3 regions of the Anaerobutyricum soehngenii genome follow, and region 1 is predicted to be linked to each of the others. Evidence: predicted binding sites of a transcription regulator. Region 1 holds the regulator's gene; each other region holds the start of a gene.
What was found. The regulator Rex, encoded in region 1, represses fermentation and respiration genes when NADH is low (regulators of the CRP and FNR family bind a similar motif). The targets are predictions, from matches to a motif close to ATTGTTAANTANTTAACAAT.
Positions count from the first base shown of each region.

Region 2: the regulator Rex is predicted to act here: its motif matches at 2,478-2,497, upstream of FYJ25_RS08740 (glycerol dehydrogenase).
Region 3: the regulator Rex is predicted to act here: its motif matches at 6,563-6,582, upstream of FYJ25_RS03605 (acyl-CoA carboxylase subunit beta).

Region 1 covers NZ_VULP01000002.1:8,078-18,912, reverse strand. Annotated here, with positions in the region: gene FYJ25_RS01555 (NAD(P)H-hydrate dehydratase) at 1-1,273, opposite strand, end outside; gene FYJ25_RS01550 (redox-sensing transcriptional repressor Rex) at 1,467-2,129, opposite strand; gene FYJ25_RS01545 (ABC-F family ATP-binding cassette domain-containing protein) at 2,317-4,245, shown strand; gene FYJ25_RS01540 (hydroxymethylglutaryl-CoA lyase-like TIM-barrel protein) at 4,381-5,775, opposite strand; gene plsY (glycerol-3-phosphate 1-O-acyltransferase PlsY) at 6,210-6,842, opposite strand; gene der (ribosome biogenesis GTPase Der) at 6,843-8,168, opposite strand; gene FYJ25_RS01525 (DUF512 domain-containing protein) at 8,161-9,495, opposite strand; gene pgeF (peptidoglycan editing factor PgeF) at 9,583-10,419, opposite strand; gene FYJ25_RS01515 (YraN family protein) at 10,454-10,822, opposite strand; gene FYJ25_RS01510 (ribonuclease HII) at 10,827-10,835, opposite strand, start outside.
Region 2 covers NZ_VULP01000016.1:55,438-66,272, forward strand. Annotated here, with positions in the region: gene FYJ25_RS08735 (AAA family ATPase) at 1-841, shown strand, start outside; gene FYJ25_RS08740 (glycerol dehydrogenase) at 1,312-2,409, opposite strand; gene pta (phosphate acetyltransferase) at 2,647-3,606, opposite strand; gene FYJ25_RS08750 (hypothetical protein) at 3,857-4,816, opposite strand; gene FYJ25_RS08755 (hypothetical protein) at 4,967-5,707, shown strand; gene FYJ25_RS08760 (CDP-glycerol glycerophosphotransferase family protein) at 5,747-6,937, shown strand; gene FYJ25_RS08765 (ABC transporter ATP-binding protein) at 7,765-8,733, opposite strand; gene FYJ25_RS08770 (ABC transporter ATP-binding protein) at 8,726-9,514, opposite strand; gene FYJ25_RS08775 (ABC transporter substrate-binding protein) at 9,524-10,835, opposite strand, start outside.
Region 3 covers NZ_VULP01000004.1:103,134-113,968, forward strand. Annotated here, with positions in the region: gene FYJ25_RS03580 (energy-coupling factor transporter transmembrane component T) at 1-483, shown strand, start outside; gene FYJ25_RS03585 (ABC transporter ATP-binding protein) at 525-2,306, shown strand; gene FYJ25_RS03590 (ECF transporter S component) at 2,310-3,284, shown strand; gene FYJ25_RS03595 (TIM barrel protein) at 3,421-4,434, shown strand; gene FYJ25_RS03600 (orotate phosphoribosyltransferase) at 5,318-5,959, opposite strand; gene FYJ25_RS03605 (acyl-CoA carboxylase subunit beta) at 6,677-8,101, shown strand; gene FYJ25_RS03610 (OadG family protein) at 8,114-8,458, shown strand; gene FYJ25_RS03615 (biotin/lipoyl-containing protein) at 8,563-8,931, shown strand; gene FYJ25_RS03620 (sodium ion-translocating decarboxylase subunit beta) at 9,018-10,142, shown strand; gene FYJ25_RS03625 (oxaloacetate decarboxylase subunit alpha) at 10,215-10,835, shown strand, end outside.

The DNA of each region.
Region 1 (10,835 bases):
GAGCATTTCCATCAGATACAATTGTCCTTGCATCTTTTAGGACGATTATATGATCTTGATCTGCTATCTTCATCGCTGCTTTTGGCAGATTACTCTGAATCTCCGTTATTTCTTCTTCTATCAGCCTGGACATCTCTTTTAGATGTGGCGTTAATATGATTCCACTCTTATATTCATAGAATAATTGTTTTATCTCTCTATCATTTTTCAATAAAACAGCCAGATTATTTAATCCATCCGCATCAATCACAAGCGGGACTTTTCCCAATGCAAGAACCTGCTTTAATAATCTTCTGGCAAATATACTCTGTCCAATTCCTGGACCAATACCGATAACTGATGCCCAGGAAATCGCTTCCGGCAAAATCTCTCCCGCCTTTTCTTCTGAATCATATGTTGTAAGAATCGCTTCCGGAAGCTTTTCTTGTAAAATTACCCGGTTTTCTTCACAGGAAAAAATCCGTACCAGCCCACTTCCGCTTTTATAAGCTGCCGTTCCGCTTAAAACTGCTGCTCCAGCCATGTTTTTCGCCCCAGCAATCAATAATACCTTCCCATAATTTCCCTTATTCGTCCAGGCTTTTCGTTCTGGCAGCAGAGCAAGATCCTCTTTTACAAAAGAAATCATCTTCGGAGCAATTTTTTCTACCGCTTTGTTTGGGAATCCAATTTCCTTTACAATAACTTCTCCACTGATATCCGCTCCCGGATACAGGAGCAGCCCAGCTTTTAGTAGTCCAAACGTAACCGTCAAATCCGCGCAAAAAGCTATACCAAGAATCTGTCCTGTTGAAGCATCTACACCCGATGGCACATCAACCGCTACTTTTAACGCTTTCTTCTGATTCATTCTCTCGATCACTTCTCTGTGCTGTCCAGCTACTTCTCTTTTTAATCCGACACCGAAAACAGCATCGACGATCACATCATATTCTTCTTCTGGAAACTCCATCAAAAACTGCGCTTCCATCTGCTCTAAAACTTTCTTCTGAATCTGATGAGAATCTGAATCATGTGGAATCGCTCCGATTTCATAAAAATCAACATTGTATCCATCTTCTAATAAAAGACGCCCAAGTGCCAGACCATCTCCACCGTTATTGCCCTTTTCCGTAACAATAAGTACATGACTCTTTGTTGATACTCTCTCTAAAAAGACTTCTTCTAAAGCAAGCGCCGCCTTTTCCATTAAAACAATACCAGGAATCCCCATCGTATTTATACTATACGCATCAATCTGCTGCATTTCTTCTCTCGAAGCAACGTAACGCATCTTTAAACCTCCTGTTTCTTAAAAAATGTACCCCAGAGTCGTTGCTGTACTTACTGTTGTAAGAAGATTCCGAGCATACATACGTAATTTGCGATTGAGCAGTCAGCAAAAAGAGATGAAAAACAATGCTTTCTATCACACAGCTTTTCATCTCTTTACTTTCTTTTACAATATATACTTTGTAATAATTATTCTATTGATTCTGACTGTGAATTCTATAAGACAATGTCATAATACTCTCTGCAAGATGTACATTCTCAACCAGAATATCTTCTGAAAAATGTAAATCTACTGGTGCAAAGTTCCATAATGCCTTAATTCCTAAATCAACTAACTTTTCTGCAACCTTTACTGCTTTTGACTTCGGTAACGTTAATGCAGCAATCATTACCTCATGCTCTTTTAAAAATGTTTCCAGCATGTCGATATCATATACTTCCACACCCCGCACTGTCATACCAATTAATCTTGGATTCACATCGAAAAGTCCGATAATTTTAAATCCATTACTGTCAAAATCCTGGTTATTCGCCAACGCCTGACCAAGATTACCCGCACCTACGATAACGATGTTATTTGTTCTATCCAGACCCAGAATCTTACCCATCTCATTATAAAGATACTCTACATTATAACCATACCCCTGCTGACCAAACCCACCAAAATTATTTAAATCCTGACGAATCTGAGAAGCAGTGACGTTCATTCTCTGACTCAGTTCCTTCGAAGAAATACGAACAACATCCTTCTTCAGTAAATCTCCAAGATACCGATAGTACCGGGGTAATCTTTTTATCACTGCCGGAGAAATTGACTTTTCATTCCCTGTTTTTACAACTGCTTTATTGTCTGGCATAAGATCCTCCCTTTGATAAAAAATTCCCATTCTCAAGTTTTACTTAATCAATTATATACAAAAATAGTTTTAATGTCAAATAGGATTGTTAAAAATTCCAACACTTATTTACTTATTATTTCTTTCATGATAAAATACATCAGAAATATTTCTTCTATATAATAATATAATCAATTTGGAGGTTATTATGATTTTAGCCTGTCAGAAAATCGAAAAAGCATTCGGAGGAAAATCCGTATTAAATAATGTTAATTTTTTAATTAATGAAGGGGAAAAGGCTGCTGTAATCGGTATCAACGGTGCCGGTAAAACAACTCTTTTCAAAATTATCACTGGAGAATATGAGGCAGATCATGGGGAGGTTATCTTTCAGAAAGGCTCTACTTATGGCTACTTATCCCAGGTCATCGACGTAAGTTCTCATCGCAGCATTTATGAAGAAATGCTTGATGCAAAAAAAGATATCATCGAAATGGAAAAGAAAATACGTCAATTAGAAAAAGATATCAGTACTTTGTCCGGTGAAGCATTAGAAAGAGCAATGGAAAGTTATTCCCGTCTTACTGACCACTTTGAGAAGGCAAACGGTTATGCCTGGAAAAGCGAAATTACCGGTGTATTAAAAGGCCTCGGCTTTGATGAAAGCCAGTTTGACACACCAATCCATACTCTTTCTGGAGGGCAGAAAACCCGCGTAGCACTCAGCCGTATTCTTCTGATGCACCCAGATCTCATTTTACTTGATGAGCCGACTAACCACCTTGATATGGAATCCATTCGCTGGTTAGAAACTTTCCTTTCTAACTACCGGGGTGCGGTGCTTATTGTTTCCCATGACCGCTATTTTCTTGATAAAGTTGTTGATAAAGTAATCGAGATCGAGCGTGGAAACAGTCAGGTATTTAACGGCAACTACAGTGCTTACGCCGAAAAGAAAAAAGCACAGCGTGATGCCCAGATGAAACTTTACATGAATCAGCAACAGGAAATCCACCATCAGGAGGAGGTAATCACAAAGCTTCGCTCTTTCAATCGTGAAAAGTCCATCAAACGTGCGGAAAGCCGGGAGAAAATGCTTAGTAAAATTGAACTTGTCGATAAACCTGTGACTTTAAATAGTAAGATGCGTATCACTTTAGAACCGGAAGTACTTAGTGGAAACGATGTTCTTACTATTGAGGGACTTTCCAAATCTTTTGGTGATAAGGCTTTATTCCGTAATTTAAATGTTCAGATTAAACGTGGGGAAGTTGTTGGACTCCTCGGTGCCAACGGTACCGGAAAAACCACTCTTTTAAAAATCATTAACCGCCAGCTTCGTGCTGACTCTGGAAAAATCCGCTATGGCTCTAAGGTCTCTATCGGTTATTATGATCAGGAACAACATGTATTAGACGATTCCAAAACAATTTTTGATGAAATTTCTGATGCCTATCCAAAGCTGACTAATACCCGCATCCGAAATGTTCTTGCTGCCTTTCTTTTTACCGGCGAAGATGTATTTCAGGTCATCGGCACTTTGAGTGGTGGCGAAAAAGGACGAGTTTCTCTCGCTAAACTCATGCTTTCCAATGCGAACTTCATCATTCTTGATGAGCCGACCAACCATTTAGACATCCAGTCCAGAGAAATTTTAGAAGAAGCGATTAACAACTATGAGGGAACTGTATTTTACGTTTCCCATGACCGTTACTTCATTAATCAAACAGCCACAAGAATCCTGGACTTATCCCCAGAAGGCATCGTAAACTATAAAGGCAACTACAACTATTACTTAGAACAAAAAGAAGCTGGAAACGTATCTGCTGACAGCGATAACATCACACTTGCTGCCTCCGCTGATAAATCTCCTGCCCCTTCTCCAGAAAAAGCCAAGGAGGACTGGAAACGTTCGCGTGAAGAGGCCGCAAAACAGCGTAAGCGTGCCAACGATTTAAAGAAGACAGAAAAAGAAATCAGTCGCTTAGAAGCAGAAAATGATCAGTTAAAAAATGAAATGGCATTACCTGAAAATGCTACCAATGTATCAAAACTTATGGAACTCAATACTAAATTTGAAGAAAATGAATCTACCTTACTAGAACTCTATGACAAATGGGAAGAATTATCAGAATAATTTTTAATTTGTAGATTCGATATAGACAGAAAAACGATATATTCCTCCGCCCTGTAATTGCATCTGGAATATATCGTTTTTTTATTTTTTCTGTCTACTTTAAATCCTTCGTATTAAGTTCTGTTTTTAACTGATTTATGGGATTAGGTTAACATTTAATTTTTTGCTGCTTTCTTTAATTACTTTTTCTAATTCGCCATCTGTAATTGCAGTTACTCGACCTGTTTCATATTCCTGATCAACCCACTTCTTTACCTCGGCTACCAGTGGACTCTTCTTGTCTACTGCCTTATCTCCCTTTAAGCGATAGTAAGTATTTATCCAATGGGCAATTCCAGCAAGTCCGCTTGTATTTGATACCGCTACAAGCACCGGACGGTTTAACAATTTATCTGTATCAAATATGTTATAGATTTCTTCATTTTTAAGAAGACCATCTGCATGGATTCCGGCTCTTGTCACATTAAAGTTCTTTCCTACAAACGGTGTTCTTTCCGGAATGTGATATCCAATCTCTTTCTCATAATACTCTGCCAGTTCTGTAATAACTGTAGTATCCATTCCGTCTAATGTTCCACGAAGCTGGGCATATTCAAATACCATTGCCTCAAGCGGGGTGTTTCCTGTACGTTCACCGATTCCAAATAATGCACTGTTTACAGCAGATGCTCCATAAAGCCATGCTGTTGTAGAATTATTCACTGCTTTATAGAAATCATTATGACCATGCCATTCTAGTAATTCTGATGGTACTCCGGCATGTTCTTTTAATCCATAAATAATTCCCGGCACAGAACGTGGAATCACAGCTCCTGGGAAGTTTACTCCATATCCCATCGTATCGCAGGCACGAATTTTTACAGGAATACCATACTCATCTTTTAATTTCATAAGCTCCAGACAAAATGGAATAACAAATCCATAAATATCAGAACGGGTAATATCTTCCAGGTGGCATCTTGGACTGATTCCGGTTTCAAGACATTCTCTTACAACGCCTAAATAATGTTCCATCGCCTGTTTTCTTGTCATTTTCATTTTATAGAAAATATGGTAATCAGAACAGCTTACAAGAATTCCGGTTTCTTTTAAACCAATTTCTTTTACTAATTCAAAGTCTTTCTTACTTGCACGAATCCAGCTTGTAATTTCAGGAAATTTATAACCCTTTTCCATACATTTATATACCGCATCTCTATCTTTTTTACTATATAAGAAAAATTCGCACTGACGAATAATTCCTTTCGGTCCTCCTAAGCGGTGGAATGCATCATATATATGCACGATCTGATCTGTTGAATACGGCGTTCTTGACTGCTGTCCATCGCGGAAAGTTGTATCCGTAATCCAGATATCTTCCGGCATTTCATGAGGTACGATTCGGTCATTAAAGGCTATTTTCGGCACTTCCTCATACGGGAACAGATTACGGAATACATTAGGCTTATCCGTATCAACCAGCGGGTACATATATTCATCTAATTTCAATAAATTTGATTTTTTGTTCAGCCGAACTGAGCGGTTATCCATTTCCATAGTTCTATCTCCATTTCTTTTATTAATATGACGGCAATTCACAATCTATAAAAACCCATATAGTATAGCATAGTTTCCAAAAGTATCCTGACTTTCAAGTCGAGCAACCTGAATTGCATAAATCATTTTTAAAAACTTCATTTTATTCCCGTTATTATTCTATCATTAAAGTTAAATTTGTCAAGAGATAGTATTTTTTATATCTTCTTTCGCATAATACATTTCATTTTCCTTCATTTACTTTATCATTGCACAGCGTCATATCTAAGAGTTCCTGTCTACGTTTCAAATAAAAGAAAAACAAAAAACGATATATCCCACCTGTTCTGTAAATGCTGCGTAAAAAATGTTCTTGCATCTTGAACGCATCTCAAAACTTCAGATGAGATATATCGTTTTTATTCTTTCCAATCTAAAACCGGAAATTATTATTTATTAACATTTACTTTCTGTCCGATCTTACTTTCCGTTCCAGATAAAAGTCTGCCAATATTTGCTCTATGGCGATAAATTGCAAAAAATGCATAAAGGACACACATCGCAAATAAATCCCATCTTCCTGGATGAAAAATAAGAATTTCTACTACGATACCTGCTGATAATAGGATCGAAGCTAAGGAAACATATCTTGTTACAGCTGTGACTGTCACAAAGATAATAAAACAGCATAAACCGATTCTCCAGTCAAAAGCCATCATTGCGGCGGCTGTTGTCGCAATTCCTTTTCCTCCTTTAAACTTTAAGAAAACAGGATAATCATGTCCCATTACTGCCGCAAACCCTGTAACAAGCTGAATCAGTTCTGCATTCAAATCTGGTACAGCCGGACATAATACAAACTTTACAATAAGTACCGGAACAAAGCTTTTTAATGCATCTCCAAGGAAAGTAAGTAATGCACGAGTTTTACCAAGTACACGAAGTACATTCGTTGTACCAGAATTCCCGCTTCCATAGTCACGAATATCCATTCCGCATAACTTTCCTACAAGGTAACCACTTTCAATGCAGCCGCAAAAATAGCCTACCACAATTACAAGCACATAATATACAGCAGTCATTTACTTCTCCTTTCTCTCACGATAGATGAAATGGATCGGAGTACCACGAAAACCAAATGTCGTACGGATCTGATTCTCAATATATCTGGTATATGAAAAATGTGTCAGTTTCTTCTCGTTAATGAACATAACAAATGTCGGCGGCTTTACAGAAACCTGAGTAATATAGTAAATTCGTAAACGCTTACCTTTATCTGATGGTGGCTGCTTCATAGCCATTGCTTCGGTAAGAATTTCATTTAAGACACCTGTCTGTACACGAAGGGCACAGTTTTCAATTACGGCATCAATCATATCAAAAAGCTTTGGAAGTCTCTGTCCTGTCTTTGCAGAAAGGAAAATCAGTTCCGCATATGGCATATAGGAAAGCTTTTCGCGAATCTTTTCTGTGAACTTCTTCATCGTGGTATTATCTTTTTCCACAAGATCCCACTTGTTCACTGCAATAATCATACCTTTACCACGTTCGTGGGCAATTCCTGCAATCTTTGCATCCTGCTCCGTAATTCCTTCCGTTGCATCAATAATCAAAACGGCAACATCACAACGCTCTACGGCTGTAACGGTACGAATAATACTGTAACGCTCTAATTCTTCTTTAATCTTACTCTTTCTACGAAGCCCCGCTGTATCAATAAAGATATATTCCTGACCATTACGCTTTACCGTTGTATCAATCGCATCTCTTGTCGTTCCTGCAACCGGAGATACAATCACTCGTTCTTCTCCAAGAAGCTTATTGATAATCGAAGACTTACCTGCATTCGGTTTACCGATTACCGCAATCTTCGGACGTTCATCTTCCTCTTCCTCTTCTCGTGCCGGTGTTTCAAACTGTTCAATTACATGATCTAACATATCACCTATTCCAAGTTTGCCCTGTGCAGAAACAGGAATCGGATCACCAAGACCAAGATTATAAAATTCATAGACATCCGGCATATATTTTTCAAAGTTATCTACTTTGTTTACGACAAGAAGAACCGGACGATGCGAACGGCGTAACATATCTGCCACTTTAAAATCTGCATCTACAAGTCCCTGACGTACATCTACAAGGAACAAAATAACATCTGCTGTCATAATTGCTGTCTCTGCCTGTTCCCTCATTCGTGAAATGATAATATCATCAGACTCAGGTTCAATTCCTCCGGTATCAATCAGGGTAAACTGATAGTCTAACCAGCTGACCTCCGCATAGATACGGTCCCTTGTTACTCCTGGTGTGTCTTCTACTATTGAAATCCTGCTTCCTGCTAACGCATTAAACAGCGTAGATTTCCCTACATTCGGGCGGCCTACCACCGCAACAACCGGTTTACTCATAATTTCCTCCATTCTCTATCGTAATAATTTTATCAACAAAGTCTCTTCCCTCTGATTGTATAATATTTACGGGAACTTGTAAAGAATCGGAAAGTTCCTTTAATGAAATGTCATCAAGGAAAATATCCTCATCTGCTTTTAACACATTGCATGGAAGGAGTAGTTCCTCTCCAAGCATCTTTCCTTTTAACTGTGCAATAATATCCTGTCCGGTCAAAAGACCCGAAACTGTAATATGTTCACCAAAAAATTTATTAATAATGCAGTACACAGCTATCTTAATACCAGGGAATTTCTTTTCCACATCCGCTGCAAGCTTTTTAATCGTTGGATAAGCAAGTTTCGCTGTCGCGATTGCCACATGTTTTTCCCGATTATCACCGGTAAGTTCTTCAAGGCGTTCTTTTACTTCCTCTAGCAAAAGCCGCATCATACCGACACCATTTTCAAGCTGTCCATAGCCTTCATAATACGCCTCATCTGGGAATTCCTGTTCTGCGAGAATAAACCATTCATCGCTTGCATGAACAAAGGTTGTTCCATAATTTTCACGAAAATAATCCTGCCATTTATGAATCTGCTTCAGTACTTTACCTGCATCTTCTTTTTCAAAAAGTTCAAGCGGAGCAAGCCCTTCTCTGTACTTTGTAAGACCAACCGGAACGACAGATAAACTTTCCATGTACGGAAGAAACTTTCCAAGATCAGATATCGTCCGATCAAGTTCTTCTCCGTCATTCAGTCCTTTACACAGTACGACCTGACTGTTCATGCGAATGCCTGCTTTATAAAGTCGTCCTATTTTTTCTAAAATATCTCCTGCAAAACGATTGTGAAGCATCTTACATCGAAGCTCTGGATTCGTTGCATGAACAGAGATATTAATTGGTGATAAATGATACCGAATCACTCTTTCGATGTCTTTATCACGCATATTGGTTAATGTAATATAATTCCCCTGTAAAAAAGACAAACGTGAATCATCATCTTTAAAGTAAAGTGTTTCTCTCATTCCCGGAGGCATCTGGTCAATAAAGCAGAACATACATTTATTACAGCAGGAGTGGTATTCATCCATGAGAGAAGATTCAAAAGTAATTCCTAAGTCTTCGTCCTCATCTTTCTCAATCTCCAATACACACTCTTCCCCGTCTTTTGTGAGAACCAGCACATCTAAATACTCTTCTTCCACATAATATTGATAATCAAATATATCTTCTATTTCATTTCCGTTGATTTCCTCTATGGCATCCCCCGGCTCTAAACCAAGTTCTTCAGCAATACTTCCCGATTCAACCGAGGCAATAATATGCAAATGTTTTTTCATTCTTCTTCTCCATTTATTCAAAGATTCCTGACATAAATCACATAATTCAAGAATGCCTCGGCATTCTTGCTGCGAGATTTTAAAAAGTTATAGACACATAAAACAGCCCATATTTCCTCTTTTCCCATGACTTGCTCTATGTGAAAATAACTTGTCGCTATTACAACAGGTACAAATGTCTGTGATATCCAGATTCTCCTTACGGATTCCCGCCTGTGTAAGTATGAGTTCATTTACCTTCCATAAATCCAACTGATACTTTCCATTACCTTTATCATCCATGATCAACGGTATTTCCTCCGGCAAAAACACTTTCTTAAATGCATCTGCAACTTCTTCACCAACTTCATAGCAGTTTCGACAAATAGACGGACCAATTGCCGCAATAATATTCTCTGGCTTACTTCCGTATTCATTTTGCATATATACTACAAACTTTGCTCCAATCTTTTTTACAGTACCACGCCAGCCAGAATGAGCCATTCCAGCCACATGATGTTCTGGATCATAAAAAAGAAGAGGAACACAATCGGCATAAGAAGTATAGAGGGGAATCCCTTTCTCATCTGTAATAAGTGCATCAATTCCCGGCACTGTTTCTCTTACAATGCCATCGCCCTTATCCTTTGCTGTAACTTTACGAATTCTGGTCTCATGAATCTGAGAAGACAACACCAGATCTGCTGCATTAAAACCAATTGCTTCTCCGATTCTTTGAAAATTTTCCTGTACTTTTTGTGGATCGTCTCCACGAGTAAATGACAGATTCATTGAAGAAAGATATCCTTCACTTACACCGCCGATTCGAGTAGAAAACCCATGACATACTCCAGCCTTCACAAGCTTTGGAAATGTAAGGAATACTACACCATTTTTCTCATTTATCATTGTCGAATGATTCTCATTAGCATATACAAACTTCATAGCTTTCTCCACTGTTTCTAATTCAATCCAACACTTATTCCTGAAACTCAAATGCATTCTTTATCCAGTGACATTGTAAATCTTTATCTACTTCTATAACATCAAATCGAACAGCAGTTGTGTCCATAAGCTGTTTTTTCATACGATAATAATTTAATGTATAACAGATTCTTTTTTGTTTTTTTAAATTAACTGCTTCTGCTGGAGTACCACATTCTTTATTTCTTCTCATCTTTACTTCCACAATAAGAATGGTTTCTTTTTCCAGCGCAATAATATCAATTTCTCCATGGTAACTTCGAAAGTTTCTCTCCAGTATGCGAATCCCCTTTTCCTCAAGAAAAAGAGCTGCTGCTTCCTCTGCAGCCATTCCGTAATTTCTTCGCACTGCTGCCTTCTCCATTCCTTTAAATCTG
Region 2 (10,835 bases), on a different contig from region 1:
AAATATGCTCGGTTTTAAAGAAGAGGAACAGCCTGAATGTTACTACATGGAAGAAATACAAATAAATCAACTTCACAACGAAATTGACACCTACTATACTTCTGCAAGAAAAACCGAAGAACAAATTCTTTATTTAAAAAATAAGCTTGGAAATCGTCATATTGAAGAAGAAGACTGGCGCAGACAAAAAGAAGAACGGGACTCTGCCAGAAACCAAATTAATACTCTAACTTCTTCCCTTCTCCTTTTAGACCATCAGATTCAGGAGATGACAGAAAGACTCACTGAAAAGCAAAAATTAGAAGAACAATGGGAAAAAGAAACACATAAAAAAGATATGATAAAAGAATTAGAACAGCTTTTCAAGGGAAACGCTTTCATTGAATATGTGGCCCAGGCAAAGCTTGCCTATATCGCCAGAGAAGCTTCCGTCATTCTCTCAAAGATATCTGGTGGAAACTACACTCTCGAAATTAACGAATCCGCTGAATTTATTATACGGGATAATAAGAACGGCGGTGCCATACGCCCTTCCGATACTCTTTCCGGCGGAGAAATGTTTATTACATCCCTCGCATTAGCATTAGCGCTTTCTTCCTCCATCCAGCTTAATGGAGCTGCACCACTTGAATTTTTCTTCTTAGATGAGGGATTCGGAAGTTTAGATGACGATCTGTTAGACACTGTTATGAATAGTTTAGAACAGCTTCAATCCAAAAAGAGAAGTATTGGCATCATCAGTCATGTAGAGGCCATTCAGACAAGAGTTCCCGTAAAGCTCCTTGTCACTCCATCAGATCTATCACAAAAAGGCAGCCAGATTACATTAGAATATTCCTAATCCTGATTTAATGGACTAAAGAAACGAAAACCAAAACTTTATATAAAATAAAATGTGAAGATAGTCGCGGCGTAGAAAATGCCTGACTGGCATTTTTACTTGCTCCGACATCATATTTTATTTTATATAAAGTTTCTGGTTTTCTGTTCTTTGGCCACAGAGGAAATCAGGATTTTGTGTAAAAAAATAAGGGGGTTCCCCAAAATTCTACGCTTTCTATATCAAATGGAAACACCCAGAAGAAATGAGTCAATCCTTTAAACTTTAATTTCCCAAGAATCCATAGCCTTCTGGGCAATCCCCCGTCTCACCAACTACGGATTTAGAGTAGACAGAAAAAAGAAACAATACCATATCCCAGATGCGGCTTCGGAGCGTGTTTAAGATGCGGATAAGCATCTTAAACACAGCGACTACAGAGCAGATGGGATATGGTATTGTTTCTTTTTTCGTAAACTATAAATCAGTAATTAAAAACCTTTGTAGTATCTTCCTAAGGCATCTGCTGCAACCATTGCTGCGTATACCTTCTCTGGTGTAACTTCAAATGGTTCATTACCTAATGTGTCATCTGGGGAAGCTGCTAATGTTGCTGCTTCCATAAGAGCATCCTTATCTGGATTCTCGATTCCAAGATCTGCAAATGTAGTAGGAAGTCCAACATCCATGCAGAAAGTAATTACTTCATCTAATAAATCTTCATCGGCATTCTCAAGTACAAGCTGTGTTAATGTACCAAATGCAACTTTTTCTCCATGATATAAATGGTGACATTCTTTAATACATGTCAGGCCGTTATGGATGGCATGTGCGCCAGCTAATCCGCCACTTTCAAATCCCATACCAGATAACAGTGTGTTTGCTTCAATTACTTTTTCTACTGCTGTAGTACATACATCAGCTTCTACTGCAAGTTTTGCTTTTACACCTTCTTCTATTAATGTCTGATAGCAAACTTTTGCCAAAGTAATCGCTGCAATTGTAATATGACCACCTGCACAGCTAGTTGCATTGCTTGCCTGACAGGCTTTTGCTTCAAAATATGTTGCAAGTGCATCACCCATACCGGAAACTAACAGTCTCGCCGGAGCCTTTGCGATAATATCGGTATCTACTAAAACAAGATTTGGATTTGCCGGTAACCATAAGTATTCTTCAAATACGCCATCATCTGTATAAACTACAGTAAGGGCAGAACAAGGTGCATCTGTTGCGGCAATGGTAGGACATACGATAACCGGACTGTTCACATAATAAGCAACGGCTTTTGCTGTATCAAAAATCTTTCCGCCGCCGACACCGATAACCATATCGCAGCCTTTTTCTTTTACGATAGCAACCAGGCGGTTAATCTCGTTTTTAGAACATTCCCCATGAAATGCTTCAAAAACAAGTTCACATCCTGTCTCTTTGAAACTATCTTCGATAATTCCACCAACACGTTTCTTTCCGCTTTCACTAATTAAAATAAAAGGCTTCTTTCCAAGCTTTGTAGCGTACTGCGCAATATTCGCAAGCTCTCCCTTTCCCTGCACGTACTTCGCTGGACTGATAATAATGTTTGCCATAAAAAAATACCATCCTTTCTTATAATAGAAAAAAATTGCTACAAAAACCGCTTTGTAACCCCGGTTTTCTTGTTATAATTATAACAATTTTCTAATAAAAAAGCAACAGTTCTTTGTATAATTAGACAAAAAACAGGAAACAGATGCGATAGTTGTTTCTGTAAAGTTACTACTATAATATCCATTTCCCGTTTCTATTTATTTTATTCGAAGTTATTATCGAAAATAATATTAAGTTTAGCTTAATGCTGCTGTAACAAGTGCCATTTTATAAACTTCCTGTGCATTACATCCACGACTTAAATCATTGATCGGTGCATTAAGTCCCTGAAGAACTGGTCCGATTGCTTCATATTCACCAAGACGTGCAGCAATCTTATATCCGATATTACCTGCACTGATTTCTGGGAAGATAAAAGTATTTGCCTGTCCTGCTACTGTAGAACCTGCACATTTTACTTTTGCAACTTCCGGTGCTACCGCTGCATCAAACTGAAGCTCACCGTCAATATCTAAGTCTGGCGCCATCTCTTTTACTTTCTTTGTAGCATTCGCCATTAATGTTACCATCTCGCCCTTTCCAGAGCCATATGTAGAATAAGATAACATAGCAACCTTTGGATCAATACCAAAGATTTTTGCTGTCTTTGCAGTCTCAATAGCGATCTCTGCTAATTCATCTTCATTTGGAGCAATGTTAATTGCACAATCTCCCATTGCTAACTTCTTATCACCTTTTACCATGATAAAGCAGGAGCTTACAATCTTGTTACCTGGTTTTGTTTTAATTAACTGTAATGCAGGACGTACTGTATCTGCTGTAGAATAAGTTGCTCCTCCTAACAGACAATCAGCCTTACCCATCTTTACTAACATTGTTCCAAAATAGTTTGATTTAGAAAGAGCATCGCGAACCTGTTCCGGTGTCATCTTGCCTTTTCTTAATGTTACCATCTCATCAACCATCGCATCAATATCAGCATACTGTTCCGGATCAATGATCTGACATTTATCAATATTAAATCCGGTTTCTTTTGCTGCTGCCTTTACTTCGTCAGCCTTTCCAAGAAGAATAACACCAAGAACTCCCTCTGCTGTAAGTTTATCTGCTGCTTCAAGAATACGGGCATCTGTTCCTTCTGTAAAAACAATAGTACGTGGGTTTGCTTTTAACTGCTCTGATAATTTTTTAAACATGTTTTATTTACCTCCTGTTATTCAGTCATATACCTAACAAAATCCAAATAACTAAAATCTTTCGACTGCAGATCGCGCAATGAACTATCGCACGAACTTGCACACACATTTTTTATTGTATCGGTTTTGTTTCCGCTTTTCAAGCTATTTCGAAAGAAAATACAAAAATTTATGCACTTTTCTTTGTACATAATAGAATTCCACTATGGATCATAAAACAATCTGCTAAGCAAACTGCACAACAAAGGTATTACTGTACAGATTTTTTATATTTATAACGTAATATTCCACTCTGGAATACGCCTTCTTTCCAGGTTCCTTCTTCCACAATATCCCAGTCTGGATGTTGTTTATCCAAATATTTCTTTTGTCCGTAACCTTCTTTTATTCCATCCGAATCAAAAACAGCATCACATAAAAGTCTTCCATCTTTTCCGTATACTTTATACCGATCTTTATCCCACTCAAAAGCACGAACACCTGTGGAATAGCGATTTCGATATCCTGGTCTGAACTTTTTACCGGTAAGCTGCTGGAACAGACGTAGCGTATTCGGATGGAGAAGCGCAGTATAACGAAGTCCCCCTTCACTTAGCTCTTTGTAATAATATGGATAAAACGGCATCATAAACTGTAAAAACACTTGCTTTAACTTCTCGATATCATTTACATATCCTACAAGTTTACCTTCCTCTTCCCGGAAATCTACACAGGTAAAGTATTCTTTTACCATTCTTCCTGTAATGGTAGAAAGCCCTTCAATAATATCATTCTTTTCTTTATATAATTCCTGAGATATCTCCCCAAGCTTTTTAAGCTGACTCCATTCCTCTTTATTATAAACACAAACCAAATTCTGCAGCTCCTGAGTCATATAATGATATAACTGCTCTTTTTGTTTCACTGCCTGCATATCTGCAGATGCCTCTTCTTTTATCGAAATATTCTGTAACTCTTTTTTTGCAGCACTTTGTAATTCTCTTTGTGACTCTTTTTGCGTAGTACCTTGCGATTCTCCCTGTATCCTGCTTTGTGACTCTCTTTTCGCAGTATTTTGCAATTCTTCCTGTGTCCTGCTTTGTGACTCTCTTTTCGCAGTACTTTGTAACTCTTCTTTCGTAGTATTCTTTGAATCAGACTTACTAGCCATAAAAAAGGCAATCCCAGCAATAATAATTCCAATTACTACGACTCCGATTATAAGATTCATTTCTTCTCTCCCTCTTTTTCCTCAGTAATTATAGCAATTTTGAAAAAAATACTATATTATATTTATACTATACGTTTTTCACAAAAAATTCAATATTAAATGTTATATTTAGTAAGTATATATAAACGAAGACTTTTATGGAGATTCTATATGATTACCTGTTTCGTACAGCTTAATTTAAAGCTGCTTTTCGTTTTAATCCTGTTGGGATTTATTATCGGGAAAAGCAGACACTCAGCCATTCAAAACTTTTCCAACAAAAAGTGTGGCTATTTTATTATGGACTTTTTTAATCTGATCGGTATTCCTGTTCACGAGCTTGGACATTTACTCTTTGGCCTTTTCTTTGGATACCATATTGACCAGGTTTGCCTGTACCGCACCACAAAAAAGGCGATTCATTCAGGTGGAACTTTAGGATTTGTAAAAATGCACCATGAAAATCATTCCTTTTTGCAAAAACTGCAGGGAGATTTAGGGCAGTTTTTTATCGGGATCGGTCCACTGTTGTTTGGACCAGCCGTTATTTATATTATCAGCCGGTTTCTCCCGGAAAATATCAGAACACTCCCTTTTTCCTTCCAAAAAGGATGGGCAATTTCCCTGAAAGCCTTGCAACAATTACGAGCTTCTGATATAATCTTTCTGTTTGTATTCCTGTATATCATTATGGGAATTTCTTTAAATATGGAATTAAGCAGACAGGATATGCATCTTGCCTGCAAAGGCCTGATTCTTCTTGAGGTTATATTTCTTATTCTTTCAGGTCTTTCTGTTTTATTTCACTGGAATCTGCAATACAGCATTGATATTCTCTTTCGATGGAATCTACTGATTTCTTCTATCGGAATCATCTCCGCACTAATTGCCAATCTGATTTCTCTGATTTAAAGCTCATAAATAAATAATACAAAGGGGTATGTATAAATTATGTCAGTATTAAAAAAATTCAAAAAGAAATTCATTTCAAAGTTACGACGAATCCGCAAACACTATCGCTATAAAGTATATTTTCCAAAAGTATATTCTTCCTACTGTACTGAACCTGTACAGGAGAATAAAGTCCTGTTTTTGGAAATGCGTTTTACAAAACTTTCCAATTCATTTGAACTTATTTATAAAGCTTTAGAAGAATCCGGCGAATATGATTTAAAATGTTCTTATGTACAGTTTAATTTTATCCGCGGACGCGAGTTTACACAGCGCGTTAATGAAATGCTCAAAGAACTTGCAACAGCAAAATATGTCTTTGTTGATGATGCTTCTTTAATTCTTTCATCTATTCCATTAAGAAAAGAAACGGTAGCAATCAATCTCTGGCATGCCTGTGGTGCATTTAAAAAGTTTGGCCGCAGCACAGCAGAATTAAAATTCGGCTCTTCTGCTGCTACATTAGATAAATATCCAAACTATGGTAACCTTACTCATGTAACTGTCAGCAGCCCTGAAGTCATCTGGGCATACGAAGAGGCAATGCACCTTCCTAAAGGTATAGTAAAAGCAACCGGTGTCAGCCGTACTGACCAGTTCTATGATAAAGAATTTGTAGAAAGCCGCAAGCAAAAACTATACGAAATCATGCCAGAAGCTAAAGATAAAAAAGTTATTCTTTATGCCCCAACCTTCCGAGGTCATGTTGCTACTGCTTCCTCCCCGGACCGTATTGATTTTGAACGTTTTTGTCGTGAATTAGGCAACGAATATGTTATCGTTTGCAAACATCATCCATTTGTCAAAAATCCACCGATCATTCCGGAAGAATTACAGCACTTTGCGAGAGACCTTACCAAGTACCTTTCTATCGAAGACTTACTTTGTTGTGCAGATATTTGTATCTCTGATTATTCTTCACTGGTATTTGAATACTCTTTATTTGAAAAACCAATGATTTTCTATGCATATGATTATGATAACTACTGTGACTGGCGTGGCTTTTATTATGACTATTCCGAATTCACACCAGGTCCGGTTGTTCAGACAGAAGATGAGCTTATAAACAGCATCAAGAATATTGATACACAGTTTGATAAGCAAAAAGTCATTGATTTCAAAGAAAAATTCATGGGAAGCTGCGATGGACACGCAACAGAACGTATTATCGCCTTAATGAAAGAAAATTAAAATCCTGATTTGAGGGACTAAAGAAATGAAACCCAGAAACTTTATATAGAATAAAATGTGAAGATAGTCGCGGCGTAGAAAATGCCTGACTGGCATTTTTACTTGCTCCGACATCACATTTTATTCTATATAAAGTTTCTGGGTTTCTGTTCTTTGGCTCCAGATGAAATCAGAATTTTGTGCAAAAAATAAGGGAATTCCCCAGACGTGAGTATCTTTCTGCTGAATTACATTGAGATTTCTAAAGAAAAGGGGATTCTCCAAAAAGTTATGGATTTCCGTAGAATTAAATTCAAAAGGATTGACATTCAAATTGCTGTCTATTAAAAAACTATGAAAAAAGAGAAAAACTGTTTATAAATATTGTATTTTATGACTTTGATCTATGGATTTTAGCAGAAAGCGTATTCCTTTTGGAGATTTTCATTCTAAATAAAAACCATAGTCTTCTGGACAATCCCCTTATTTTTCCCAAAACGAAAATACTAATTTCCATCTGGAGTCAAAGAACAGAAAACCAGAAATTTAATAGAAAAGAAATGTGATGTCGGAGCCAGTAAAAATGCCGAACAGGCATTTTCTACGAAGCGACTATCTTCACATTTTCTTTTCTATTAAATTTCTGGTTTTCGTTTCTTTAGACCCTCAAATTAGTATTTAATCCCCATTCTCACCAACTGTGGATTTAAAGTAGTCAGAAAAAAGAAAAAATACCATATCCCAGATGCGGCTTCGGAGCGTGTTTAAGATGCGAATAAGCATCTTAAATACAGCGACTACAGAGCAGATGGGATATGGTATTGTTTCTTTTTTCGTCTATACGAAATCTACAAATTAGTATTTTTTAGATGACATGCGAGTTCGTGTTTTTCGCCTACTGTTTTTAATTCTGGTTTTTCTTCTTGACATTTTTTCATGCAGTAAGCACAACGATTCTGGAACGGGCAGCCTTTTTGTTCTCCTGTCGCTCCATTCACTTCTCCTTCAAGAGGCTCGATTGGTTTTGAAAAATCCATATGAATATCAAATACGGATTGTAACAATGCTTTTGTATATGGATGCATCGCTTCTTCCGTAACCTTTTCTCCCGGAAGGATTTCTACAATGTTACCCATATACATTACTGCGACTTGGTGTGCTATACTTGATATCATTGCCAGATCGTGACAGATAAATCCTAATGCGATCTGTTTTTCTTTTTGCAGCTTTACAAGAAGCTCAAGGATTGTCTTTTGTACAGAAACATCTAAGGCTGAAGTTGATTCATCGCAGAAAATGATTTCCGGTTCTAAAGCGATTGCCCGGGCAATGCCTACTCGCTGCTGCTGCCCGCCACTCATATTATGTGGATAGCGATCAACAAAGTCTCCTGGTAATTCTACCATTTCCAGATACTTTCTTGCGATGGCATCTTTCTCTTTTTTCTTAATCAGTCCGAAATTCATAAGTGGTTCACAAATTATATCCCGCACTTTCATTTTAGGATTAAAGGATGTCGCAGGATTTTGGAAGACCATCTGCACGTTTCTGCGGTTTGCTCGTAATTCTTCTCCCTTCATCTTTGTAATATCTTTTTCTTTGAAAAAAATCTTTCCTGATGTCGGTTTCTCAAGCTGTACCATCATCCGCATAAATGTGGACTTTCCGCAACCGCTTTCTCCTACAATTCCTAATGTCTGTCCCTTATAGAACTTCAAACTGATATCATCATTGGCAATCAATTCTTTTCCGTTTGCCAGAGGGAACTTCTTTGTCACATGTTTTGCTTCTAAAATAGGTCTTTCTTCTTTAGACATACCGCTCCCCCTTTAAAGATGGCACAGCCAGCAATAGATTCTTTGTATAGTCTGACTTTGGATTATGTAAAATCTCTTCTCTGTCACCGGAATCTACAACTTTTCCCTGCTTCATTACGATCATTTTATCTGCCATATACGCAGCAACACCAATATTATGTGTTACGATAATAATGCTCGTACCAAAAGTGTCTCTAAGTTCCATCATCTCACGTACGATCTGTGCCTGCGTTGTTACATCAAGTGCACTTGTCGGTTCGTCTGCAAGAAGGAGTTTTGGTTCAAATGTCATAGCCATTGCAATACCGACTCTTTGACACATACCTCCGGAAAGTTCAAATGAATAACTATCCATAATACGCTTTCCATTCGGCAGACGCATCTTTTCTAACATCTGAATGGCCATATCTGCTGCATCTTTTTTGGAAATGTCTCTATGCGCGCGGATATACTCCACATACTGGCTCCCAATTTTGCGGACAGGATTTATCATTGCCCCAGCATTCTGAAAAATCATGGAAATCTGAGTCCCTCTTAAATCTCTCCACTGCTTTTTAGAATAGTGAAGTAATGATTCTCCTTCAAAAAGAATGTCTCCCTTGGTTACCTTTCCACCGCCGGGCAAAACTCCTAAAATAGAACGGATTACTGTGGTTTTTCCGCTACCGCTTTCTCCCACAATGCTGCAGATTTCTCCGGGTTTCATCTGAAGATGAAACCCTTCGATTGTCGGTCTTGGATTTTGGCTGTATGTTACGGTTATATCCTGAACATTAAGCATAAAAACCTCCTATTTCGCTGGAGCAATTTCTGTTGTAAGCCAGTAATAATCTGCTGTGTGAATGTCTGCTCCTGTAACTGTCTTATCACTGATCATTGAACTGTTGTAATAACCATGAACAACAACAGCTGCGTCATCAATCAGAATCTGCTGTAACTGCTCAATAATCTTTGCACGTTTTGCTTCATCAAATTCTGTTTCTAACTGCTCATATAACTTGTCAAATTTATCATTTTTGTAATTACAGAAGTTTGCATCTGATTTACCATACCAGTTTGCAAGATATTCTGTAGGGTCGCCATTACCTACAGTAATCCAGTTAGAATCACAAAGATCATACTCTCCTGCAACCATCAAGTTCCACTCTTTATCTGCGTTCATAGAATCAATCTTTACATCAATTCCGAGGTCTTTAAGCTGTGTCTGGATTGCCTGTGCAAAGTCGGAAAGTCTTCTGTTCTCATATGTGATATATCTAAGTGAGATATTCTTTCCATTCATCTCGCGGATTCCATCGCCATCTGTATCTTTATAACCTGCATCATCTAAAAGTTTCTTGGCTTTATCTGTATTAAACTCATATGGATTCTTTAAATTATCATATCCATAAGCCAGACTGGAAGGAAGTACGGAAATTCCCGCTGTATATAAACCGCCAACTGTAACTTCGCACATGGTCTTATGATCTAATGCCATCTGTAATGCCTGTCTTAATGCATCGTCTTTTAAAATACCTTTTTCATTGACATACGCAAATCCACAGCGAACACCCTGTCCGATAGATACATTAAAGTTATCATCTTTTTTCAAAGTTTCAAGATCAGATGCAGAAGTAATATTTTCTACAAGATTTACATCACCGTTCTGGAGAGCCATTGCTTTATTATCTTCACTTAAGAAATCAATTTCAACGTTATCATAAGGCACTTCACCATTCCAGTAATATTTATTCTTTACAAGAGTTGCTTTTGTCTTAGAATCAAAACTTGTTAATGCATAAGGGCCTGTACCGATTGGATTCTCTGCAAGATCATAATCTCCACTTACATCAAGAATAACGAATACTGGATATGCAAGATCTTTTCTAAGGTCAGCCTTTGCCTGTTTTAAAACAATTGTTAAAGTACGTGCTTCATCATCTGCTGTAATTGATTCGTAATCCATAAACTTAGATGGATTAGAAGAACCCGTCTTGTTAGCATAAAGAACATCCCAGCAAGCTTTGATTGCAGAAGGAGTTACATCATTTCCGTTAGAAAACTTTACACCATCGCGGATGTGGAATACCCATGTCTTATTATCCTCTGTAGAATATTCATCA
Region 3 (10,835 bases), on a different contig from region 1:
GAAGCATCTGTTATTTCTGATGGGCAAAAGTGTGTCGGACGAAGTGTAGAGAATGGGAGCCTTATTAAGAGAGCAAAGCATGGGATTACGATTTTTTCGATTCTGGTTACCTGGTCTTTGGAGAATGCGATTGAAACATCGGATTCAATGAAGTGCCGGGGATATGGAGAGAAGGGCAGAACCGCCTTTTCCTTATATCATTTCGATAAAAGGGATTTTTTGTGCCTTATTTTTATGATCATTACATTCGGAGCAGCGATGTGGGGCTTTTCAAAGGGGTATGCATTTTGTTCTTATAATCCTCGGATCGTTGTAAAGGGAGTACCCTTTACAGCAGGCAGCCTGATTGTCTTTGCCGCTTTTTTATTGTTTAGTATCATGCCAGCAGCGATGGAGATTTTAGACCGAAGGATGTGGAAGGCGAGAAGAGGACAGGTAGAAAGTGCAGCACCGGCTGGGTACCGTTTGTGGGAAGTTGAATAGCCGTATATACAGGAGATAAAAAGCAAGTTTGGAGGTGCAGGGTGACAGCGAATGGTTTGTCAGAAAAGAAAAATAGTATATTAGAAATCAATGATTTGTGTTTTGCTTATCCAGAAGAAAAAAAGAGGGCGCTAAATCATGTTTCTTTGCATGTGGAGGACGGGGAATTCCTTGTTCTTTGCGGAAAGAGTGGATGTGGAAAGAGTACACTTCTGACACATTTAAAGACTCCCCTAACGCCGCATGGAAAGCGAAAAGGAGAGATTTTTTTTCAGGGAGTACCAATCGGGGAGATGAGTAACCGGGAGCAGAGTCAGAGGATTGGCTATGTATTACAGAATCCGGATAATCAGATCGTGACAGATAAAGTGTGGCATGAGCTGGCATTTGGTTTGGAAAGCCTTGGATACAGTAACGCAGATATCCGTATCCGGGTAGCGGAAATGGCAAGTTATTTTGGGATTCAGGACTGGTTTTATAAAAATGTATCGGAACTTTCTGGAGGACAGAAACAGCTTTTGAATCTGGCATCTATCATGGCCATGCATCCGGATATGCTGATTCTTGATGAGCCGACCTCTCAGCTTGATCCGATTGCAGCTTCTGATTTTTTGGAAACAGTAAAGAAGATTAATCGTGATCTTGGAACGACAATTATTCTTACGGAACATCGTTTAGAGGAAGTATTTCCTTCTGCTGACAGGGTAGTGGTCATGGATGAAGGGCAGATTTTATGTGTTGGCACACCGTCGGAAATCGGAGAAGAATTAAAGAAGCGCAATCATGAGATGTTTTTAGCTATGCCGGTACCGATGCAGGTTTATGCCAAAGTAGAGTCAGAGCAGCCCTGCCCGATTACTGTTCGTGACGGGCGAAAGTGGCTGGACATAGTTTGTAAGAAAAAAGGCATTTCACCAGCAAATGCATCTTCTTCATATAGAAAAGAGAGTGATTCCCAAAAAGGAAAATCTTCTTTTTCTAAGATTACAGAAAAGTTTAAAGAGAAAAAAGAAGATATCATCTTAGCGTGTGATGATCTGTGGTTCCGCTATGATAAAGAACTGCCGGATGTCGTAAAGGGACTAAGCTTTTCCTTAAAGAGAGGAGAATTCTTTGCGTTGCTTGGAGGAAATGGAACCGGGAAGTCAACAACACTTTCACTTTTGAGCCGTTTGAGAAAGCCATATCGTGGAAAAGTACTTTTAGAAGGTAAGGATATCCGTCGTTACAACGATAAAGAACTGTTCCGCAATTTCCTTGGAGTACTGCCGCAAAACCCACAGTCTCTTTTTGTAAAGAAAAGTGTGGAATTAGAACTGTTTGAAATGGTAGGCGGTGTAAAAGAGAAAAAGGATGAAGAATATCAGCTTGCCATGGATAAAAAGGATGCGGTGGAAGGAATCATTAAGGTAACACATTTGGAAGAATTACTGCATCGTCATCCGTATGACTTAAGCGGGGGAGAGCAGCAGAGGCTTGCCCTGGCTAAGATTTTGTTATTGCGGCCAAAGCTTTTGTTAATGGATGAACCGACCAAAGGACTTGACAGCTATTTTAAAAAAGAATTTGCCGGAATACTGGCATTACTCAAAGAGCAGGGCGTAACTGTTTTTATGATTTCTCATGATATTGAGTTCTGCGCTTCTTATGCAGACCGATGTGGTTTATTTTTTGATGGAAATATTGTGGCATGTGGAACTCCGGGAGAATTCTTTGCCGGAAATAATTTTTATACAACAGCGGCAAACCGAATGGCTAGAAGGTATTTTCCCATGGCGGTTACCGAGGAGGACGTTGTGGAATGTCTTAAAAAAGGAGTGTGAACAATGGCAGACTGGAAATCAAGTCAGGAGTTCCTGAAAGAATTTTACGCTTCTCCGATTGTGAATGAAGATACGATTCCTGCAAAGATAAAGCGTATCTTTTTACCAAAAAGCAGGAAAGTTTCTGCTTTAAAAGAATTAGCAGGAGATTTGTCAGGAGAAGGCAGGGCGGGAGATGTCATTTTAGATAATGATATGTTTGAGATGGATACCGAAATCTGGAAAAAGCAGGAAAAACGCAGGCTTTCTGTTCGTACCAGAGTAAGTCTCTTTCTCTTGCTTGTAGCGATTCCCCTCACAATTGCTGTCGGATTTTATGTTATGGATGTTGCCGCCGTTGGCACAATATTTGAAAAGATTTTTGGTCCAAGAAAGTATTATTTTATTAGCCTGGTAATCATTATATACTCGTTATTACCGTTTTTTATGGTATTTGAGGGACGAAAACCTCAGGTGAGAGAGCTAGTTGTTCTTGCAACAATGGTCGCACTGGCAACCGCCGGCCGGGCAGCATTTTTTATGATACCGAGCTTTAAGCCGATTATAGCAATCGTGATCATCAGTGCAATCGCATTTGGTGGCGAAGCAGGATTCTTAGTTGGTGCCATGACGATGGTAGTCAGCAACTTCTTATTTGGGCAGGGACCATGGACCCCATGGCAGATGTTTGCGATGGGTTTTATCGGATTTTTGTCAGGAATCCTTTATCGGATAGGACTGCTTCCGACCAAACGGTTCAGCCTTTGTATATATGGATTCCTTGTGACGGTGTTCATTTATGGAGGAATCATGAATCCAGCGGCTCTCTTTATGAGTGTGTATGATTTTACATGGGAAGGACTGCTTGCAATCTATATTTCAGGTATTCCGGTAGATCTTGTTCATGCCAGTTCTACATTTATTTTTCTGTGGATTGGAGCAAAGCCATTGTTGGAAAAGCTGCAGCGGATAAAAATAAAATATGATCTGATGAGATGAATAGCTGGGGCATTTTTGAATTTCAGAAAGATTGCCAGAATGCAGGGGTATTTTTGAAATAAGTATAGATGATAAGTATAGATAAAATGTATTCTTAGAAAGATTCTGAGAGTATACGAGATTGAAGGGGGAAACTATGCAAAAAATACCAGAATGTCGTTCCATGAATTTTTCAATTTATGAAGGGATGCTAAATCGTTATAAAGATAGTGAAGATATCAGAAAGTCTTATGAGTCACGAGGATTAAATGGACTGGAAGTGATTCGGGCAGGCGAGCCAGATGAAGGAAAGATTCTGCCGGATATGGTGAACGGGGTACATCTGTATTTTCATATTTTCTGGATGGACTGGTGGAAAGGGAATTATGAACGCCTAGATCAGGAATTTGATTCAAGAGAGCAGTGGCTGGAATACTTTGGAGGAATGAGCAGGGAATCTTATCTGAACAGTTTGCGGGACGATCTTGCCTATGCAGAACAAGTTGGAGCAAAGTATGTAGTTTTCCATGTTTCAGAAGTGACACTTCGGGAGAGCTATATTTATAAATACCGCTATACAGATAAAGAAGTGATTGATGCAAGCTTAGAGGTCATCAATCCCCTCCTTGATGAAAAAGAATATCCATTCGACTTTCTTGTAGAGAATCTCTGGTGGAGCGGTCTTACCTTGAAAAATGTCCGCCTCACCCGCCGGCTTATAGAAGGAATGCATACACAAAAAAAGGGAATCATGCTCGATACCGGGCATTATATGAATACAACAACACAGCTAAAGACTCCGGAAGATGCCGTAGCATATCTGAATAAAATGATAGACAAATACGAAAAAGCACAGATGCTCCACTGGTTTAAAGGAATGCACCTGCAGCTGTCACTTGGAGGGGATTATGTAAGAAAACAGCGAAAAGAATGGAGAGAACATCCGATAGACTTTGATAAGATTCCATTTTATGAACTATTTCGCCTTGCATATGACCATGCCTGTCATATTGATCTGCATCAGCCTTTTATCGGAGAAGGTGTCCGGGAATTTGTAGAGCGCGTAGCACCAAAGTATGTCACACTGGAATATCAGCAAAACAGCCGGGAAGAATATGAACAATTCGTAGAAGCCCAAAGCAAAATTTTGAAATGGATTACGATTCATTAGGGGAAAACAGACGAAAAAAGGAACCATGCCATATCCCATCTGCTCTGTAGTCGCTGTGTTTAAGATGCTCATCCGCATCTTAAACCCGCTCCGAAGCCGCATCTGGGATATGGCATGGTTCCTTTTTTCTGTGTTTTGGCTCCAGAAGGGATGAATGTAATCGCCTTTGGGGAGGGAAGGGGGAGAAGTCAGGAAACTCCTGCTTGCTCGAAAGGTATATCAGATGTGAGATGACTCCCACCTCTCGTAGCAAGAATGCCGGGGCATTCTTGAATGTTCAGAAGATTATTTTCTTTTATAATGATAAATTTATCATGTACAGTGATAGCATGCGGTATCATCTTATCATTAGTGAAACTTGAAAAAAGGTTCAGAATAGTGGAGATGAAATCAGAATAAGTCACAATCTTCTGACCGCTCCCCCCTTTCCTTCCCAAAGACTATTGAATTTCTTCCTTCTGGAGCAAGCAAGCAGAAAATAAAAAGAATAGACCATAGGAAATGTAATGTGAGAGCAAGTAAAAATGCCGAACAGGCATTTTCTACGCAGTGATATCTTTACATTTCCTATGGTCTATTCTTTTTATTTTCGTCTGTCTCCTTCTAAATGAATGAAATAGTAAATCGGAAGGCTTTGACCTCTATTGCTATTTTCTTATGCGGAATAGTTCTTTGATTAAAAATCATAGCCTTCTGGGCAATCCCCCATTCTCACCAACTGTGGATTTAGTATAGTCAGAAAAAAGAAATACTGGCATATCCCAGATGCGGCTTCGGAGCGTGTTTAAGATGCGAACGAGCATTTTAAACACAGCGACTATAGAGCAGATGGGATATGCCAGTATTTCTTTTTTCGTCTATACGAAATCTACAAAATTAGTAGTTATAATAATTCGGAATACCCATGTCCGTTTACAAGCGCATCGATTTTTTGTCCATTATTGCAATATGGGCAGTCATGTTTGCTATATGTGTGATAGGAAGGAATATCATTCGTAGTAAACAATGCATTTACAGGAAGGTTGCCGTATTCAGAGATGGCACTGAAAATCGCAGAGATTCCCTGCAGTTTACCGCCATAATATTCAATACATTCCCAGCTTCGGTTGATTGTGATACCGGTTGTGATGGAGGCCATTAAAATGATAATATTTCTGTCTTTGATCATTGGCTGGATATTTTTGCGGAAGAACATCTGTCCATCCGTATCAATTTCAGGAGTAACGATATAGATAGACTTATGCTGGTTATAGGAGAAGAATCCACTCTCTGTCAGCTTTTCTGCAAGGAAGGCTCCGATTACTTCTGTTCCGTCAAGACATACGATCGTATCGACGACAGTGTTATGTTTGTAAAGTGGAACTAAAGCTTTTGCTGCTTCTTCTGCGTTAGACTGACGTATTTTTAACGTTGTCATATCTAAGAAGTAGTTAACGTGGGAGTGTTTTGTTGCAAAATGTCCCGGATAGGCAGAGATGTGCAGGTTACAGGTTTTTGAACGAAATTCAATTTTACGGTTTTCCATGGAATATCCCCCTTTACATGTAATAGAAAAACTTTGTTTTGTATATTATACCTGTTTATGATGAAAAAATAAAGAACTGATTGTGCAAAATCACAGGTTTTTCTTGCGGTTTATAATTTTTTTTCTGATTTTTTTTAGAAAAATACTTCGTGGTAGCATATACAGTTGCATAAAACGAAAGGAAGCATTATTGGTTTATGAAAAAAGTTTGACAAAAATAGTTCAAAATTGATTTTGGATACTAAATCTTTGATTTAATATGGTGTATAAAATCTTGATGTTCGTTTGTTTGAAAAGATTGAATTACAAATGGAATTATATAGAAAGACGGAAGTATGTTTTGATACTGAAACTATTTTGTGTAAAATGACGAAAAAAGTGGACGGGGTAGGATGGTAATGAGATGTTAATTAATGTTAACAAAATAACAATATAAAAATAGATAAAAACAGTAATTATGGATTTTTTTACAGTTAAAGAGAAGAGAATGAAAGTTTGTTTGAAAAAAATATAAGAATAGGAAAGAAAATCGAAAGAATTGTTAAAAAAATTGCAACTAGGCATAATCTTTAGTTTGTTTAGTAGATGGTGTGAAATAAAATAAATGTTAAATAACTAACAGAAAATAGTTGCTATTATGATAATAATTTGTTATTATTACATAGAATGAAAGAGTAACAACGTATACAATATAGTATTTTTTATGGAGGAAAGAATATGGGTAATTCAAAGATGAATGCCAGAGAGCGTATTGACTATCTGTTTGATGACCACAGTTTTGTGGAAGTTGGCGGATATGTTTCTGCTCGTAATACCGATTATAATCTCGGTGCGAACAAGGTGGAAGGTGATGGTGTTATCACTGGCTATGGAGTAATTAATGACCGTATGGTTTATGTTTACAGTCAGGATGTTTCTGCACTGGGCGGTTCTGTCGGTGAGATGCATGCGAAGAAGATTTCTTCCCTTTATGATTTGGCGATGAAGACAGGGGCACCGATTATTGGAATGCTTGACTGTGCAGGACTTCGGTTACAGGAAGCGACAGATGCACTTCATGCTTTCGGAACTATTTTTAATAAACAGGCACAGGCATCCGGAATGATTCCACAGATTTCTGCAGTATTTGGAATGTGTGGAGGAGGAAGTGCCGTAATGTCCGCTATGTCTGATTTTACATTGATGGAGAAGGAGAACGGCAGTCTCTTTATCAACAGTCCGAATGCATTAGCAGGGAATGAAGAATCCCGTCAGAATACAGCGGGAGCGCAGTTCCAGTCTGAGCAGGCTGGCAATGTAGATTTTGTCTGTGAAACAGAGGAAGATCTTCTTGAACAGCTTCGAATTCTTGTTGATGTACTTCCTTCTGATTATGAAGCGGAAGATGCATACTTTGATAACGATGATGATTTAAACAGAATTATTCCTGAGTTGAATGATGCAGCTTATGATGCGGCTGCTATTTTAAAGTCTGTTTCTGATAGCGGTATGTATATAGAGACAAAGGCAATGTATGCAAAAGAGATGGTAACCGCATTTATCCGTTTGAACGGCGAGACGGTAGGTGCCGTTGCAAACCAGCCGGTAGACGGAGAGGCTGTTTTAACAAGGAATGGTCTTGAAAAAGCAGAAAGATTTATTAAGTTCTGTGATGCATTTGCGATTCCACTTCTTACAGTGACGAATGTGACAGGGCTTCGTGCCAACGCACATGAGGAGAGAAAGCAGGCACTCGCATTAGCGAAGTTTACGACAACACTTGCACAGGTTAGTGTACCTCGTGTTAATCTCATTGCAGGTGCGGCTTATGGAACTGCTGCGGAAGTAATGAATTCCAAAGCTATCGGTGCTGACTTTGTTCTGGCATGGCCACAGGCATCTGTAGGAATGATGGATGCAGAACAGGCAGTCCGTATCATGTATGCAGAGGAAATTGATGCAGATGATGATAAGATGGCACTGATTGCAGAGAAAACTGCGGAATATGCAGAGGGACAGAGCAGTGCATTAGCAGCTGCAAAGAGAGGATATATAGATGACATCATCGAGCCGGACGCAACAAGAAAGCGTCTGATTGCTGCTTATGAAATGCTTTACGGAAAGAAAGTAACTCCAGTGACAAAGAAGCATACGGCAGTATAGTGAGGTGAGAGTATGAACGTATTTGAACAAGCCTTATTAAATACTTTGATGGGTATGGGAACTGTATTTGCAGTACTGATTTTCATTTCTTTACTGATTTCTCTTTTTGTATATATCCCATCCATTGAAAGAGCGTTGAAGAACCGTTCTTCCAGGAAAGAGAAAAGGGCTGTGCAGGAGGAAAGACCAGCTCCAAAGCGTCCGATTATTGAAGAAGCAGCAGAAGAAGAGGAACTTGTAGATGACGGTGAACTTGTCGCAGTGATTACCGCAGCCATTATGGCAGCAAGTAGTGGTACAGCGGTAAGTGCAGATAAGCTGGTTGTCCGTTCAATCAAGAGAGTGAAGAGAAGATAGCAAAAATGTATTCTTGGAATCTTTTTATAAAGCCTTAAAAAGTTTTAAAAAGTCAGATATAGAAAGATTTTAAAAGTACATAAAATCATTCAGGAGGATTTACAATGAAAAATTATAGAATTACAGTTAATGGTGTTGCTTATGATGTAGCAGTAGAAGAATTAGGTGCAGGAGAAGCAAGTGCAGCGCCGGCAAGTGCACCAGCAGCCGCTCCGGCTCCAGCTAAGAAAGCTGCCCCAAAGACTTCCGGAAGTGCCGGTGCCGTAAAAATCACAGCACCAATGCCAGGTAAGATCGTAGCAGTAAAAGCACAGGCAGGTGCTTCTGTAAAGAAGGGCGACGCTGTTCTTGTATTAGAGGCTATGAAGATGGAGAATGAGATCTGTGCAGCACAGGATGGTGTTATCGCAAGTGTGGAAGCAGCAGTTGGAGATATGGTAGAAGGCGGAGATGTACTGGCTACAATGAACTAGAGCGTGTTTTGTAACGTACATCTTGTAGAAAGCATTTTTTAAACATGCTCTAAAGCATATTTGAAAAATAAAACGGAGGAAGATTTATGAGTTATGTTGTAGAGACAATGACGAATCTCGCAGCACAGACCGGATTTGCATTCTTAAAGCCAGGTAACTTCATTATGATACTGATTGCTTTAGTCTTCTTATATCTGGCCATCGCCAAAGGATATGAGCCACTTTTGTTAGTGCCGATTTCTTTTGGTATGCTGCTAGTTAACTTATATCCGTCCATTATGGAAGAAGGCGGATTATTACATTATTTTTACTTATTAGATGAATGGAGTATTCTCCCTTCATTGATTTTCTTAGGAGTTGGTGCCCTGACAGACTTTGGCCCGCTGATTGCCAACCCGGCAAGTTTTCTGCTTGGTGCGGCGGCACAGTTTGGTATTTACAGTGCGTATTTCCTCGCAATGCTTATGGGATTTAACGGAAAGGCAGCAGCAGCAATTTCCATTATCGGTGGAGCGGATGGTCCGACCTCTATCTTCCTTGCCGGAAAGCTTGGACAGACAGACTTAATGGGTCCGATCGCAGTAGCGGCATATTCTTATATGTCACTTGTTCCGATTATTCAGCCACCGATCATGAAGCTTCTTACAACAGAAAAAGAACGTCAGATCAAGATGGAACAGTTAAGAACGGTCACAAAGACAGAGAAGATTATGTTCCCGATCGTCGTAACAGTTGTTGTATGTCTAATCCTTCCTACAACAGCACCATTAGTTGGTATGCTGATGCTTGGTAATCTTTTCAGAGAATCCGGTGTAGTAAAACAGCTTTCAGAGACAGCATCTAACGCTCTTATGTATATTGTAGTTATTATTCTTGGTACATCCGTTGGTGCGACAACAAGTGCAGAAGCGTTTTTAAATGTCAACACGATCAAAATCGTAGTATTAGGTCTTGTAGCTTTTGCAGTTGGTACAGCAGCCGGTGTTATTTTCGGAAAGCTTATGTGTAAGGTTACCGGAGGAAAGGTAAATCCACTGATCGGTTCTGCCGGAGTATCTGCCGTTCCTATGGCAGCTCGTGTATCCCAGAAGGTTGGAGCGGATGCCGATCCATCGAACTTCCTGCTGATGCATGCGATGGGACCAAATGTTGCCGGAGTTATCGGTACGGCTGTAGCAGCCGGAACTTTTATGGCAATTTTTGGTGTATAAAGAATCGTTAGATTTGATGATGAGTTTATAAGAGTAATTCATTACGTGATTTGAAATAAAAGAGGAGAAATTATGGCTGAAATTAAGAAAAAACCAGTTAAAATCGTTGAAACTGTTCTCCGTGACGCACATCAGTCTCTGATTGCTACAAGAATGACAACAGAGGAGATGCTGCCAATCGTAGATAAGATGGATCAGGTTGGTTATCATGCAGTAGAATGCTGGGGAGGCGCAACATTTGATGCCTGCCTGCGTTTCTTAAAGGAAGACCCATGGGAGAGACTTCGTAAATTAAGAGACGGCTTCAAAAATACAAAGTTACAGATGTTATTCCGCGGACAAAACATTTTAGGATATAAGCCATATCCGGATGATGTTGTAGAATATTTCGTACAGAAGTCTATCGCAAACGGAATTGATGTCATTCGTATCTTTGACTGTTTAAATGACCTTAGAAACTTACAGACAGCGGTAAATGCAACAAAGAAAGAGGGAGGACACGCACAGATTGCCCTTTCTTATACAATTGGTGATGCCTATACATTAGATTATTGGAAAAAGACAGCGAAAAATATCGAAGAAATGGGTGCAGATTCCCTTTGTATCAAAGATATGGCAGGACTTTTAGTGCCGAATGAAGCAACTCACCTTGTAACTGCATTAAAGCAGGCAACAAACATTCCTATCGAACTT